Regions from separate parts of the Gordonia sp. N1V genome, predicted to be linked through region 2. Evidence: riboswitches for the same ligand, from Rfam matches in the RefSeq annotation. Region 2 holds a riboswitch; each other region holds the start of a gene.
The links. A riboswitch is a leader RNA that binds a small molecule or an ion and turns the genes downstream of it on or off. The one in region 2 is predicted to bind S-adenosylmethionine.
Positions count from the first base shown of each region.

Region 1 (3,273 bases), on a different contig from region 2:
AGGGCATCGCTGATGGCGTCGAGCTGACCGGAGCCCAGTGAACCGGTGCGCACACCCGACTCGGGGACGACGGTGAAGTCGATCCCGTCGAGGTAGGCGTCGCCGGTATGGGTGAACACCGCCGAGCCCCATTGATATCCGGTGCGTTTGCGCAGGGCGGCCGAACGGCCTTGTTGCCATGCGGAATAGACGAACGGCCCGGAGCCGATGTTGGTGCCCTGGCACCGCTGTTCGGGTGTGGCGGCGACGGTCGCGTCGGCCTGGATGCCGAGCTGCGGGGTGGAGGTCGCCTGCAGAAACTGCGCGTTCGGTGCGGAGAACTCGACCCGTGCGGTCAACGGGTCGACGACGGTGGTGCCGGTGTAGCCGCTGAGATAGGTTGCGGCCAAGGGCGCCTTGGCGCCGCCGAGGGTGGTGACGATGGCGTCGAAGTTCTTCTTGACCGAGTCGGCGGTCAGCGGGGTGCCGTTGCTGAAGGTGACGTCGGGCTTGAGGTGGAAGGTGAAGGTCTTGGCGTCGGGGCTGACCTCCCAGCTCTGCGCCAGCCACGGTTTCAGGTCGCCGCTTCCGGGTACCTGGTCGGTCAGTGAGTCGACGATCTGACGGGTCACGTAGATCGTCTGGTTGGTGGCGCTCTGGGCGGGGTCGGAGCAGGTGGGCGCGTCGGAGAGGCCGTAGCGCAGCGTGCCGCCGGACACCGGCGGGCCGGCGTCGTCGGACTGCGAGGAGCCCCCGCCGCATGCGGCGAGACCGAAGACGGCCAGCGCGGCAACGGTTGCCGTCGCGGTACGGGCGACGGTGGTGGTGATGCCACGCATCAGATGAGGCCCCATTTCTTGGCGAGGAGTTCGTGCGAGCGCAGCCGGTCACCGTGATCGTGGGTGACCGAGGTGATGACGAGTTCGTCTGCGTCGGTCAGCTTTCCGAGCGCGGCGAGACGCTCGACGACGGTGTCGGGGCTGCCCACGAACTGGGTCTCGAGGCGGTCGGCGACCAGTGCGCGCTGCTCGTCGTCCAGTGGTGGCGCGGTGGCCGGATCCGGGTACTCGACGGCGCCGTGGCCGCTGCGGATGCTGTACACCCAGTGCCCGTAGGTGGAGGCGAGATGGCGTGCGGTGTCGTCGTCCTCGGCGACCACCACATCGGCCGAGACCACCACGTACGGTTCGGCAAGCACCGCCGACGGCCGGAAGGCGGCGCGATAGGCCTGCACCGCTTCGAGCGTCGTGCCGGGGCTCACGTGGTAGTTGGCGACGAAGGGCAGTCCGCGCGCGCCGGCCACCTGAGCGCTCTGACCCTTGCTGCTACCGAAGATCCAGAGCTCGACGTCGGCGCCCTCACCGGGCACCGCATGCAGTTGGAGACCGGACGGGCTGCGATAGGTGCCCTCGAGCAATGCGGCGATGTCGGCGACCTGCTCGGCGAAATCGGGGGTCTGCGCACCGGGCTGGGTGAGCACCTCGAAGCTGCGCGCCAGACGCGAATTCGCCAGCAGCGCCGACACATCGAACGGTTCGGGGAGCACCACACCGTCGACGACACGACTCGGGCCGGGAAGCCGCGGCAGGGTCGCCGCAGGTGTCGACGGCGTGGGTGTCGAAGGCGTGGGTGTCGCCGTGACCGCTTCCGCGCGCCGCTGACCGGAGCGTCCGAGACCCAGGTCGATACGGCCGGGATGGAAGGCGTCGAGCAGACCGAAGGACTCGACGACCGAGACCGCGGTCGTCTGGCCGACCTGAACCGCCGCCGACCCGACCCGGATGGTGGTGGTGGCGCCGGCGATCTGACCGATCAGGACAGCCGGATTCGAGCCGGCCACCGCGACGAAGTGATGTTCGGCGACCCAGTAGCGGCGATAGCCCCACTGCTCGGCGTGCTGCGCGAGGTCGATCGTGTTGGCCAGTGCGGCAGCAGGATTGGAGCCCTCGCTGATCGGCGCGAGATCGAGCACCGACAACGGGGCATGGTCATGAAATGGCACGAGCCGACTCCCATCGATCCCGGCGTTAGCACCCTCCTCTGGGGTTGCTGCGACGTCGACGAGCCGGGTCTCTCGGTCGCTCCAGATGGTCGATTCACGGTAGGTCGACGGCGCGGCACACGGCAAGAAAGTCAGGAGCTGCTCGAGTACGTCGACGGCGCCCGGGCGTCTACGCGGCACAGACTTTCGGTCACCGTGGGATTAACCCGGACGCCCGGACGGCATCGGTGCCGGGCGGTGACGCCGTAACGCCCGCGTCAGTCTTGTCCGATACAGGCGATTTAGCCTAGCCTAACGAGATGCGCGTTCGTGGAGTTCTCGCCGGCCTGTTGACCCTGGTGTTCGTCGCCCTTGTCGGGTGCTCCTCCCCTGACGACCCGGCCGGGTCCGCGGGGGAGACCGTGACCGTCGAGCACCAGTACGGATCGACGACGATTCCGAGCGATCCGACCAAGGTCGTGACCTTCGGCGGCGCGTGGTCGGATTCGCTGATCCGCCTCGGAGTCCCGATCACGGCGGAGTTCCTCGCGCAGGGGTATTCGGGCCCGAACAATCGCTTCGCCTGGACGCCGGAGCACTCGTCGACGATCGTCACCTATGACGTGGAGGCCGGTACCCCCGACGTCGCCGCGATCGCGCGGTTCGCCCCGCAGGTGATCCTCGCCGGATACCTGCCCGATCGCGCGGCCTACGACCGTCTGACGCGGATCGCCCCGACGATCCCGGTGATGGCCACCGACACCGTCACCGACAGCTGGCAGGACGTGATGACGACAGCCGGCCGGATCTTCGGCAAGCAACAGCAGGCCGATGAGGCCGTCGCCGAGGTCGAGCAGCAGATCGCGGCCACCAAGGCGAAATACCCGGCGAGCCAGGGCAAGTCGTTCACCTTCGGACAGTTGACCCCGCAGAATCAGTTCGGTGTGGTGACCAGCGACACCGACCCCTCCGCGAAACTGCTCGCCGAACTCGGCCTGGTTCTCGACCCGGCGGTCAAAGGGCTCGCGCCCGGTGGCGCACGCACGATCGTGTCGGCCGAACGTATCGACATCTTCGCTTCGGACCTACTGATCTTCTGGCCGCTGGTCGGCGGGCCCGAGGCGTTCGATGCGATACCCGGCTGGGATTCGCTGCCCGCGGTGCGCCGCGGCACGACGGTGTTCCTCACCAACGACACCGCGTCGGCGTTCGGCGGACCCACGATCTACTCGGTGCCGTGGGCGATCGACAAGCTGACGCCGGCGTTGGCGAAACTGTAGGCGCTCGCCCCCGGCGGCGCCTCAGGCGGCGCC
Region 1 covers NZ_JARJDD010000021.1:11,777-15,049, reverse strand. Annotated here, with positions in the region: gene P3L18_RS22060 (ABC transporter substrate-binding protein) at 1-818, opposite strand, end outside; gene P3L18_RS22055 (LLM class flavin-dependent oxidoreductase) at 818-1,981, opposite strand; SAM riboswitch class I at 1,989-2,073, opposite strand; gene P3L18_RS22050 (ABC transporter substrate-binding protein) at 2,281-3,240, shown strand.
Region 1: another riboswitch for S-adenosylmethionine. It lies ahead of P3L18_RS22055 (LLM class flavin-dependent oxidoreductase); the one in region 2 lies ahead of P3L18_RS24625 (bifunctional o-acetylhomoserine/o-acetylserine sulfhydrylase).

Region 2 (3,273 bases):
CGTGCAGGCGACAACGCCCCCCAGCGCTGGAACGCCAGGGTGACGTCGTCGAGTTGCTGCCCGTTGTCGAGAGACAACGACCCCAGACGCATTCGGACCATCTGCCCGTCGGGAACTCGTTCCCACTCGGGCTGATGCGTCGTGGTCGCCTGGGGGTCGATGCTCACCGACACGGGTGTTGTGCTCCTGTCCTCGAACTACTTGGCCGCCGCGAAACCCTGGTCGAGGTCGGCGATGATGTCGTCGATGCCCTCGATACCGACGGCCAGGCGCACCAGGCCGGGGGTCACGCCGGCAGCGAGCTGCTCCTCGGGGGTCAGCTGGCTGTGGGTGGTCGACGCGGGGTGGATGACCAGCGACCGCACGTCACCGATGTTGGCGACGTGGCTGTGCAGCGTCAACGCCTCGACGAAGCGCTTCCCGGCGTCGACGCCACCGGCGATCTCGAAGCCGATGATCGCGCCCTGCCCCTTGGGCGCGAGCTTCTGACCACGGGCATACCAGGGCGAGGACTGCAGACCGGCGTAGGCCACCGACTCGACCTGAGCGTGATCGGCGAGGTAGGCCGCGACCCGCTGCGCATTGGCGACGTGGCGCTCGACGCGCAGGCTCAGGGTTTCCAGTCCCTGGGCGAGCAAGAAGGCGTTGAACGGCGAGATCGCCGCGCCGGTGTCACGCAGCAACTGCACGCGCGCCTTGAGCGCGTAGGCCGGCGCACCGAGGTCGGCGAACACCGCACCGTGGTAGCTGGGATCGGGGGTGGTGAAGCCGGGGAACAGATCCTGACCATCACGCTGCACCCGCCAATCGAAGGTGCCGCCGTCGACGATGATGCCGCCGATCGCGGTGCCGTGCCCGCCGATGTACTTGGTCGCCGAATGGACGACGATGTCGGCGCCATGGGCCAGCGGGTTCAGCAGGTACGGGGTGGCGACGGTGTTGTCGACGATCAGCGGCACGCCGTTGCGATGGGCGACCTCGGAGATGCCCTCGATGTCGAGGATCTCGTTGTTGGGGTTGGAGATCGACTCGCCGTAGAACGCGCGGGTGTTGTCGCGGACCGCGGCCTGCCACGAATCGAGATCCTCGGGATCCTCGACGAAGCTCACCTCGATGCCGAGCTTGGGCAGCGTGTAGTGGAAGAGGTTGTAGGTCCCGCCGTACAGACGCGGGCTCGACACGACGTGTCCGCCGTTCTCCACGATGTTGAGGATGGCGTAGGTCTCGGCGGCCTGACCGGACGCGACCAGCAGTGCTGCGACACCGCCCTCGAGTGCGGCGACCCGCTGCTCGACGGCGTCCTGGGTGGGGTTCATGATGCGGGTGTAGATGTTGCCCGGCTCGGCGAGGCCGAAGAGGTTGGCCGCGTGGGTGGTGTCGTTGAAGACGTACGACGTGGTCTGGTAGATCGGCAGTGCACGAGCGTTCGTGGCGGCGTCGGCCGACTGGCCCACATGGATCTGCTTGGTCTCGAAACTCCAGTTGTCGGCTGGGTTCTGGGCATCCGTACCGTCGTTGGCTACGTCAGACATGAAAATAGATCACTTTCTGCGGTCGGCAGGGTGTGGTGACCCTGATGGGGTCCGACCTTCGGACCCGCGCTTGCCGGGGATGCTCGTCGCGATCCCACAACCCGGTCATCACCCGGAGCACCCCACCGCGGTTGGAGGGTTGCCGATCAGCGAGCCGGGGCTTGACGCTGATACTCATGACCTGGCGTCAAGGATATAACACGGTCGTCGTCGGCTGAGAACCCTCCTGCTCAGCCTGGTTTGCGTGCTGGACAGAAACGGTCCGTGCGGTTCGGGCGCGGCGGTAGGTGTCGCCCGGACGGACGAATCGCCGTCCTGATCTCGACCGATCCGCCGGAATCGGCCGCCCCGTCTGCCTACTCTTGCCACATCACGGTTCCCTCGCCCAAGGACGTGTCCGATGCGGCTCTCACCTTCCTTCGCCTCGCTCCGCGGCAGCATCTCGACCGGAGTGGTCGGGGCCGCGAGTGTGGCGCTCATCGCGGCCGCATTCTGGGGTCACGGGGTCGCGTCGGCGGAAACGGCGGCGGCGTGCAGTCAACCCGGTCGGGTGTTCATCGTCGGCGGTACGTGGAATTCCGACGGCTCCTATCTCGTGGGGATCGAACAGCGCTACACCGGGCACGGCGCCAACTGGGAGGAGCTGCCGAACAGTCCGTACTCCGGCGCGGGCGCCTACGAGATCGAGCAGGTCCCGTACTCCGCGACCATCTGGCCACTCGGGTCTGTCGGATACAACGCCAGCGAGGCCGAAGGGTCGGCCAACCTGGAGCAGGCCGTCGCCGCGTACCAGCAGCAGTGCGGTGCCGACAAGAAGATCGTCATCGCCGGCTATTCGCAGGGAGCGCGGGTGGCCGGCGACGTCCTCACCGACATCGGCGCGAATCGGCCGGTGACCATGGACGACGGCTCCACCTACGTCATCTCCACCACCGATTCCGACGGTGCACGCACGGTGTCGGGAGAGCTCTACTCCGATCCGCGGATGTCGGCGACGCTGTGGGGACAGGGGATCGAGGCGACCCTGGTCGGGATCATCCCCGGTCTGACCATGTCCGGAACCAGAGCAGTCACCGACTACGGGGGCCTGCCGGTGACCACCTACTGCATCGCGGGCGATCCGATCTGCGATCTCCCCGATCCGTTCCATGACCCGATCGGCGACCTCGACGCGCTCCTTGGCTACTGGGTCAAACATGGTCAGTATCCGTTTCACATGTATCAATTCCCGGGTACCGGCACGACCTGGGACATGAACGGCGCGAACGAGCCCATGACATGTACGCAGAGCGGAGCGTTGCAGACCTGCACGATCGCCTCGCCCTCGTCGATGGCCATCCTCACCCAGAACCTCGTCGACGCCGTGGGCCTGCACTGGTCGGTCCCGGACCTCGTGGCCTACCGGTTCCGCCTACCCGACATCATCGGGATCACCCTCGCCGACTTTCAGCCGCCGATCCGGTGGGTCATGGACTGGTTTCCGCCGTTGCCGCAATTGGGCTACGGCGCGTACCTGCCGGATCTGTACGCCTTCGAGAACACCATCACCGGCGTGCTCACCTGGAACGGCGAGCTCTTCGAGCAGGGAGCCCAGGCGTTGCTCGCCAGCGGCAAGAGCATCGTCGCGCTGCCGCTCAATTTCGTGAGGTACTGGGTGGCGCGCGTCGTCGAGGGGATCACGACGGTGCCGAGGGGTTCGACGGGTGCGGGTGCGTCGGTGCTGTCGACCCCGACACATGTC
Region 2 covers NZ_JARJDD010000027.1:41,813-45,085, reverse strand. Annotated here, with positions in the region: gene P3L18_RS24630 (homoserine O-acetyltransferase) at 1-173, opposite strand, end outside; gene P3L18_RS24625 (bifunctional o-acetylhomoserine/o-acetylserine sulfhydrylase) at 198-1,532, opposite strand; SAM riboswitch class IV at 1,594-1,714, opposite strand; gene P3L18_RS24620 (PE-PPE domain-containing protein) at 1,933-3,273, shown strand, end outside.

Region 3 (3,273 bases), on a different contig from region 2:
CTCGGCGAAGTCTCGGCACCACAGTACGTAGGCGTAGCTGGAATTCACGTCGAGCACCTGGGAGTCCTTGGCAATCTCCCAGAGTCGGGTACCGTCGGCCACCGAGGGAACCCGGTAGTCGAGAGTGAGAAGGGGTGATGGGGCCGTTCTTGTGTGGGACGGGCTCATAACGCATTCGACGTTAACAACGTGTGTCGACGAATTCACCTGCCTGCGTAAATCGGTGGGGAAATGCCCCCTCAATGCCCAGTTCATCCGGTATTTGTGATGCGGGACACAAACGCTTGCGACGACTCGCTGCGGGTGGGCGAATTGTCCGGCGGCGACCGCGGTGACGACCCGGTGGCGCCGCCCGTCGAGGGGGACGGCTCAACCGAATCGGCAATGGGAGAATGGTTCGGTGACCCGGATCATCGCCGGCCGCCACGGCGGACGACCACTGAAGGTTCCCGACGCCGGGACCCGGCCCACCTCCGATCGGGTGCGCGAGGCGGTGTTCAACATTCTCGACGCCCGGATCGATCTGGAGGGTGCCGCCATCCTCGACCTCTATGCCGGGTCCGGTGCGCTGGGCCTCGAAGCACTCTCCCGTGGCGCGTCCTCGGCCGTGTTCGTCGACAGCCGTCGTCGCGCCACCGCTGTCGTCACCGCCAACCTGAGGGCGCTCGGCGTCGCCGAGGTGGGCCGGGTGATCACCGCACCGGTGTCGGCGTTCCTGGCCGGCCCGGCCCGAGCGGAGGTCCCGGCCCGAGTAGGTGTGACGGGTCGCTTCGATGTGATCTTCTCCGACCCGCCCTATGCACTCACCGACGACGAGGTGCACGGTGACCTCGCGGCGCTCGGCGCGGGCGGTTGGCTCGCCGACGGTGGCTTACTGGTCCTCGAGCGGGGCCGCCGGGCCACGACGAGATGGCCGGTCGGCTGGGAGGTCGTCACCGACAAGTCCTACGGCGACACCACGGTGCAGGTCGCGCGAGTCACCGGCGGGGAGGCCGGGTAGGTTCTGCAGAGTATGACCAGTGCGGTGATCCCCGGCTCCTTCGATCCCTTCACGCGCGGCCACCGTTACGTCGTCGAGCGGGCTGCTGCGTGTTTCGACGAGCTGGTGGTCACCGTTGTCGTCAATCCCAACAAGCGCGGCCTGTTCTCGGTCCCGGAGCGGCTCGAACTGATCCGGGAGGACTGCGCCGATCTGCCCAATGTGCGGGTGGATCAGTGGACCGGCCTGCTCGTCGACTATCTCAGAGAGAACGCGATCCACTCCATCGTCAAGGGTCTGCGCTCGTCGGTGGACTTCGACTACGAGCTTCCGATGGCGCAGATGAATCGTGAGCTGGCCGACGTCGAGACCGTGTTCCTGCTGACCGATCCGCGCTTCGCGCACGTCTCGAGTTCGCTGGTGAAAGAGGTCGCCAAGCTCGGCGGCGACGTGACACCTTTTCTCTCCCCTCACATCCACCGGCGCCTCGAGGCGATCCTGGCCGGTGAACGCAGCGTCTGACGAACGCAGCGTCTGACGAACGCAGGTCTGAGGAACGCAGCGTCAGACGAATAACGCAGCGTCAGACGACTATGGTGTCCGACGCCGACGCCACGAGACTTTCACTCATCGACGAATGTAAATACTGACCGCTGCGGCGCGCGGTATTAGCGTGAGCGAGACGGTCATGAGCGTCAACGTCAAGCCCTGGCTGGTTGACCGGCAACCCTCGCATCGCGGTGGGGTGCCCCAGGTGACGACCGGATCGGGAATGTCCCGATAAGCGTGATGGAAACGGCCACAACGATTTCGTGAGGAGTCGTCGTGCCGTCGTGGTCGTCGGTACCCGCGGGATACGCCCGGGGTGTCGTCGGGCACGCCTCTCCTCGCGTGCCCCGTTCCCCGGTTGGAGGAGAGTGCCGACATGTCCGCCCCATCGCCGTCCACGAGTGCCGATCCACACCCGGCGCCGTCGGGGGACTCGCACCCGTCGTCGGCGGGCACGACTACGCCGCCGGTCGCCGAACGCGTTGCGCCCCTGCGTCATCCCGGCCGGTGGGTTCTCGCCGCGATCGTGCTCATCGTCGGCGCGCAGTTGGTCCACGGCCTGGCCACCAACGCGTTCTTCCAATGGGATCGGTTCGGGTACTGGTTCTTTCGCCCCGTCATTCTCGAAGGCCTCGGAGTCACCTTGGAGGTCGCAGCGTACAGTGCGGTGCTCGCCCTGGCCGTGGGTATCGTCCTGGCGCTGATGCGGCTGTCGAACAATCCCGTGCTCGCGGCGGTCAGCTGGGGTTACGTCTGGTTCTTTCGATCGATCCCGCTGATCGTACTGCTCCTCATCCTGTTCAACTTCGGGGCGCTCTACCAGAGTCTGAGTATCGGTGTTCCGTTCGGCCCGGGACTGTTTCATTTCTCCGAGGCCGATCTCGCCACCCCGTTCCTGATCGCCGTCATCGGTATCACCGTCCACGAGGCGGCGTTCGCCGCCGAGATCGTGCGCGGCGGCATCCTGTCGGTCGACGCGGGCCAACACGAAGCCGCTGCCGCACTGGGCATTCCACGTCGGTATCACTTTCTGCGCATCACATTGCCGCAGGCTCTGCGGTCCATCGTGCCGTCGTATGTGAATCTGCTGATCGGGCTGATCAAGTCGACATCGCTGGTCTACTACGTGTCGCTACTCGATCTGTTCGGCGTGGTCTCGACCCAGTCGAGCACCTATTCCGGTGACATCATCCCACTGCTGATGGTGGCGACGGTCTGGTATGTGATCCTCACCAGCGCCGTCTCGATCGTGCAGTTCTACGTCGAGCGCTACTTCGCGCGAGGGGCGGTCCGCACCCTGCCCCCCACGCCGATACAGCGATTGCGGTTCGCTGTTGCCGGCGCTCGCCGGAGCATCGCCCTGCGTCCCTGGGAGCGTGCCGCATGACGCGCGCCGCCATCACACCGGACACGACGTCGACCGGTGCCGAGGTGCAGATCGTGGGCGCCCACCGCTTCTACGCCGACCACCACGTCCTCAAGGGCATCGACCTCACGATCCGCCCGGGAGAGGTGACGGTGATCCTCGGACCCTCGGGCTCGGGCAAGTCGACCCTGCTCCGTGCCGTGAACCATCTCGAACGGCTCGACGCAGGCCACGTCAGCGTGGGCGGCGAACTGATCGGCGTCCGCCGTACCGGCGGCCGTCTCCGGGAATTGCCCGAACGCGAGATCCTGCGACAGCGACGCCGCATCGGCTACGTCTTCCAGTCGTTCAACCTGTTCTCCAACCTCACCGCCGGCCA
Region 3 covers NZ_JARJDD010000006.1:224,883-228,155, reverse strand. Annotated here, with positions in the region: gene ectA (diaminobutyrate acetyltransferase) at 1-168, opposite strand, end outside; gene rsmD (16S rRNA (guanine(966)-N(2))-methyltransferase RsmD) at 401-1,000, shown strand; gene coaD (pantetheine-phosphate adenylyltransferase) at 1,013-1,501, shown strand; SAM riboswitch class IV at 1,664-1,772, shown strand; gene P3L18_RS10670 (amino acid ABC transporter permease) at 1,905-2,915, shown strand; gene P3L18_RS10665 (amino acid ABC transporter ATP-binding protein) at 2,912-3,273, shown strand, end outside.
Region 3: another riboswitch for S-adenosylmethionine. It lies ahead of P3L18_RS10670 (amino acid ABC transporter permease); the one in region 2 lies ahead of P3L18_RS24625 (bifunctional o-acetylhomoserine/o-acetylserine sulfhydrylase).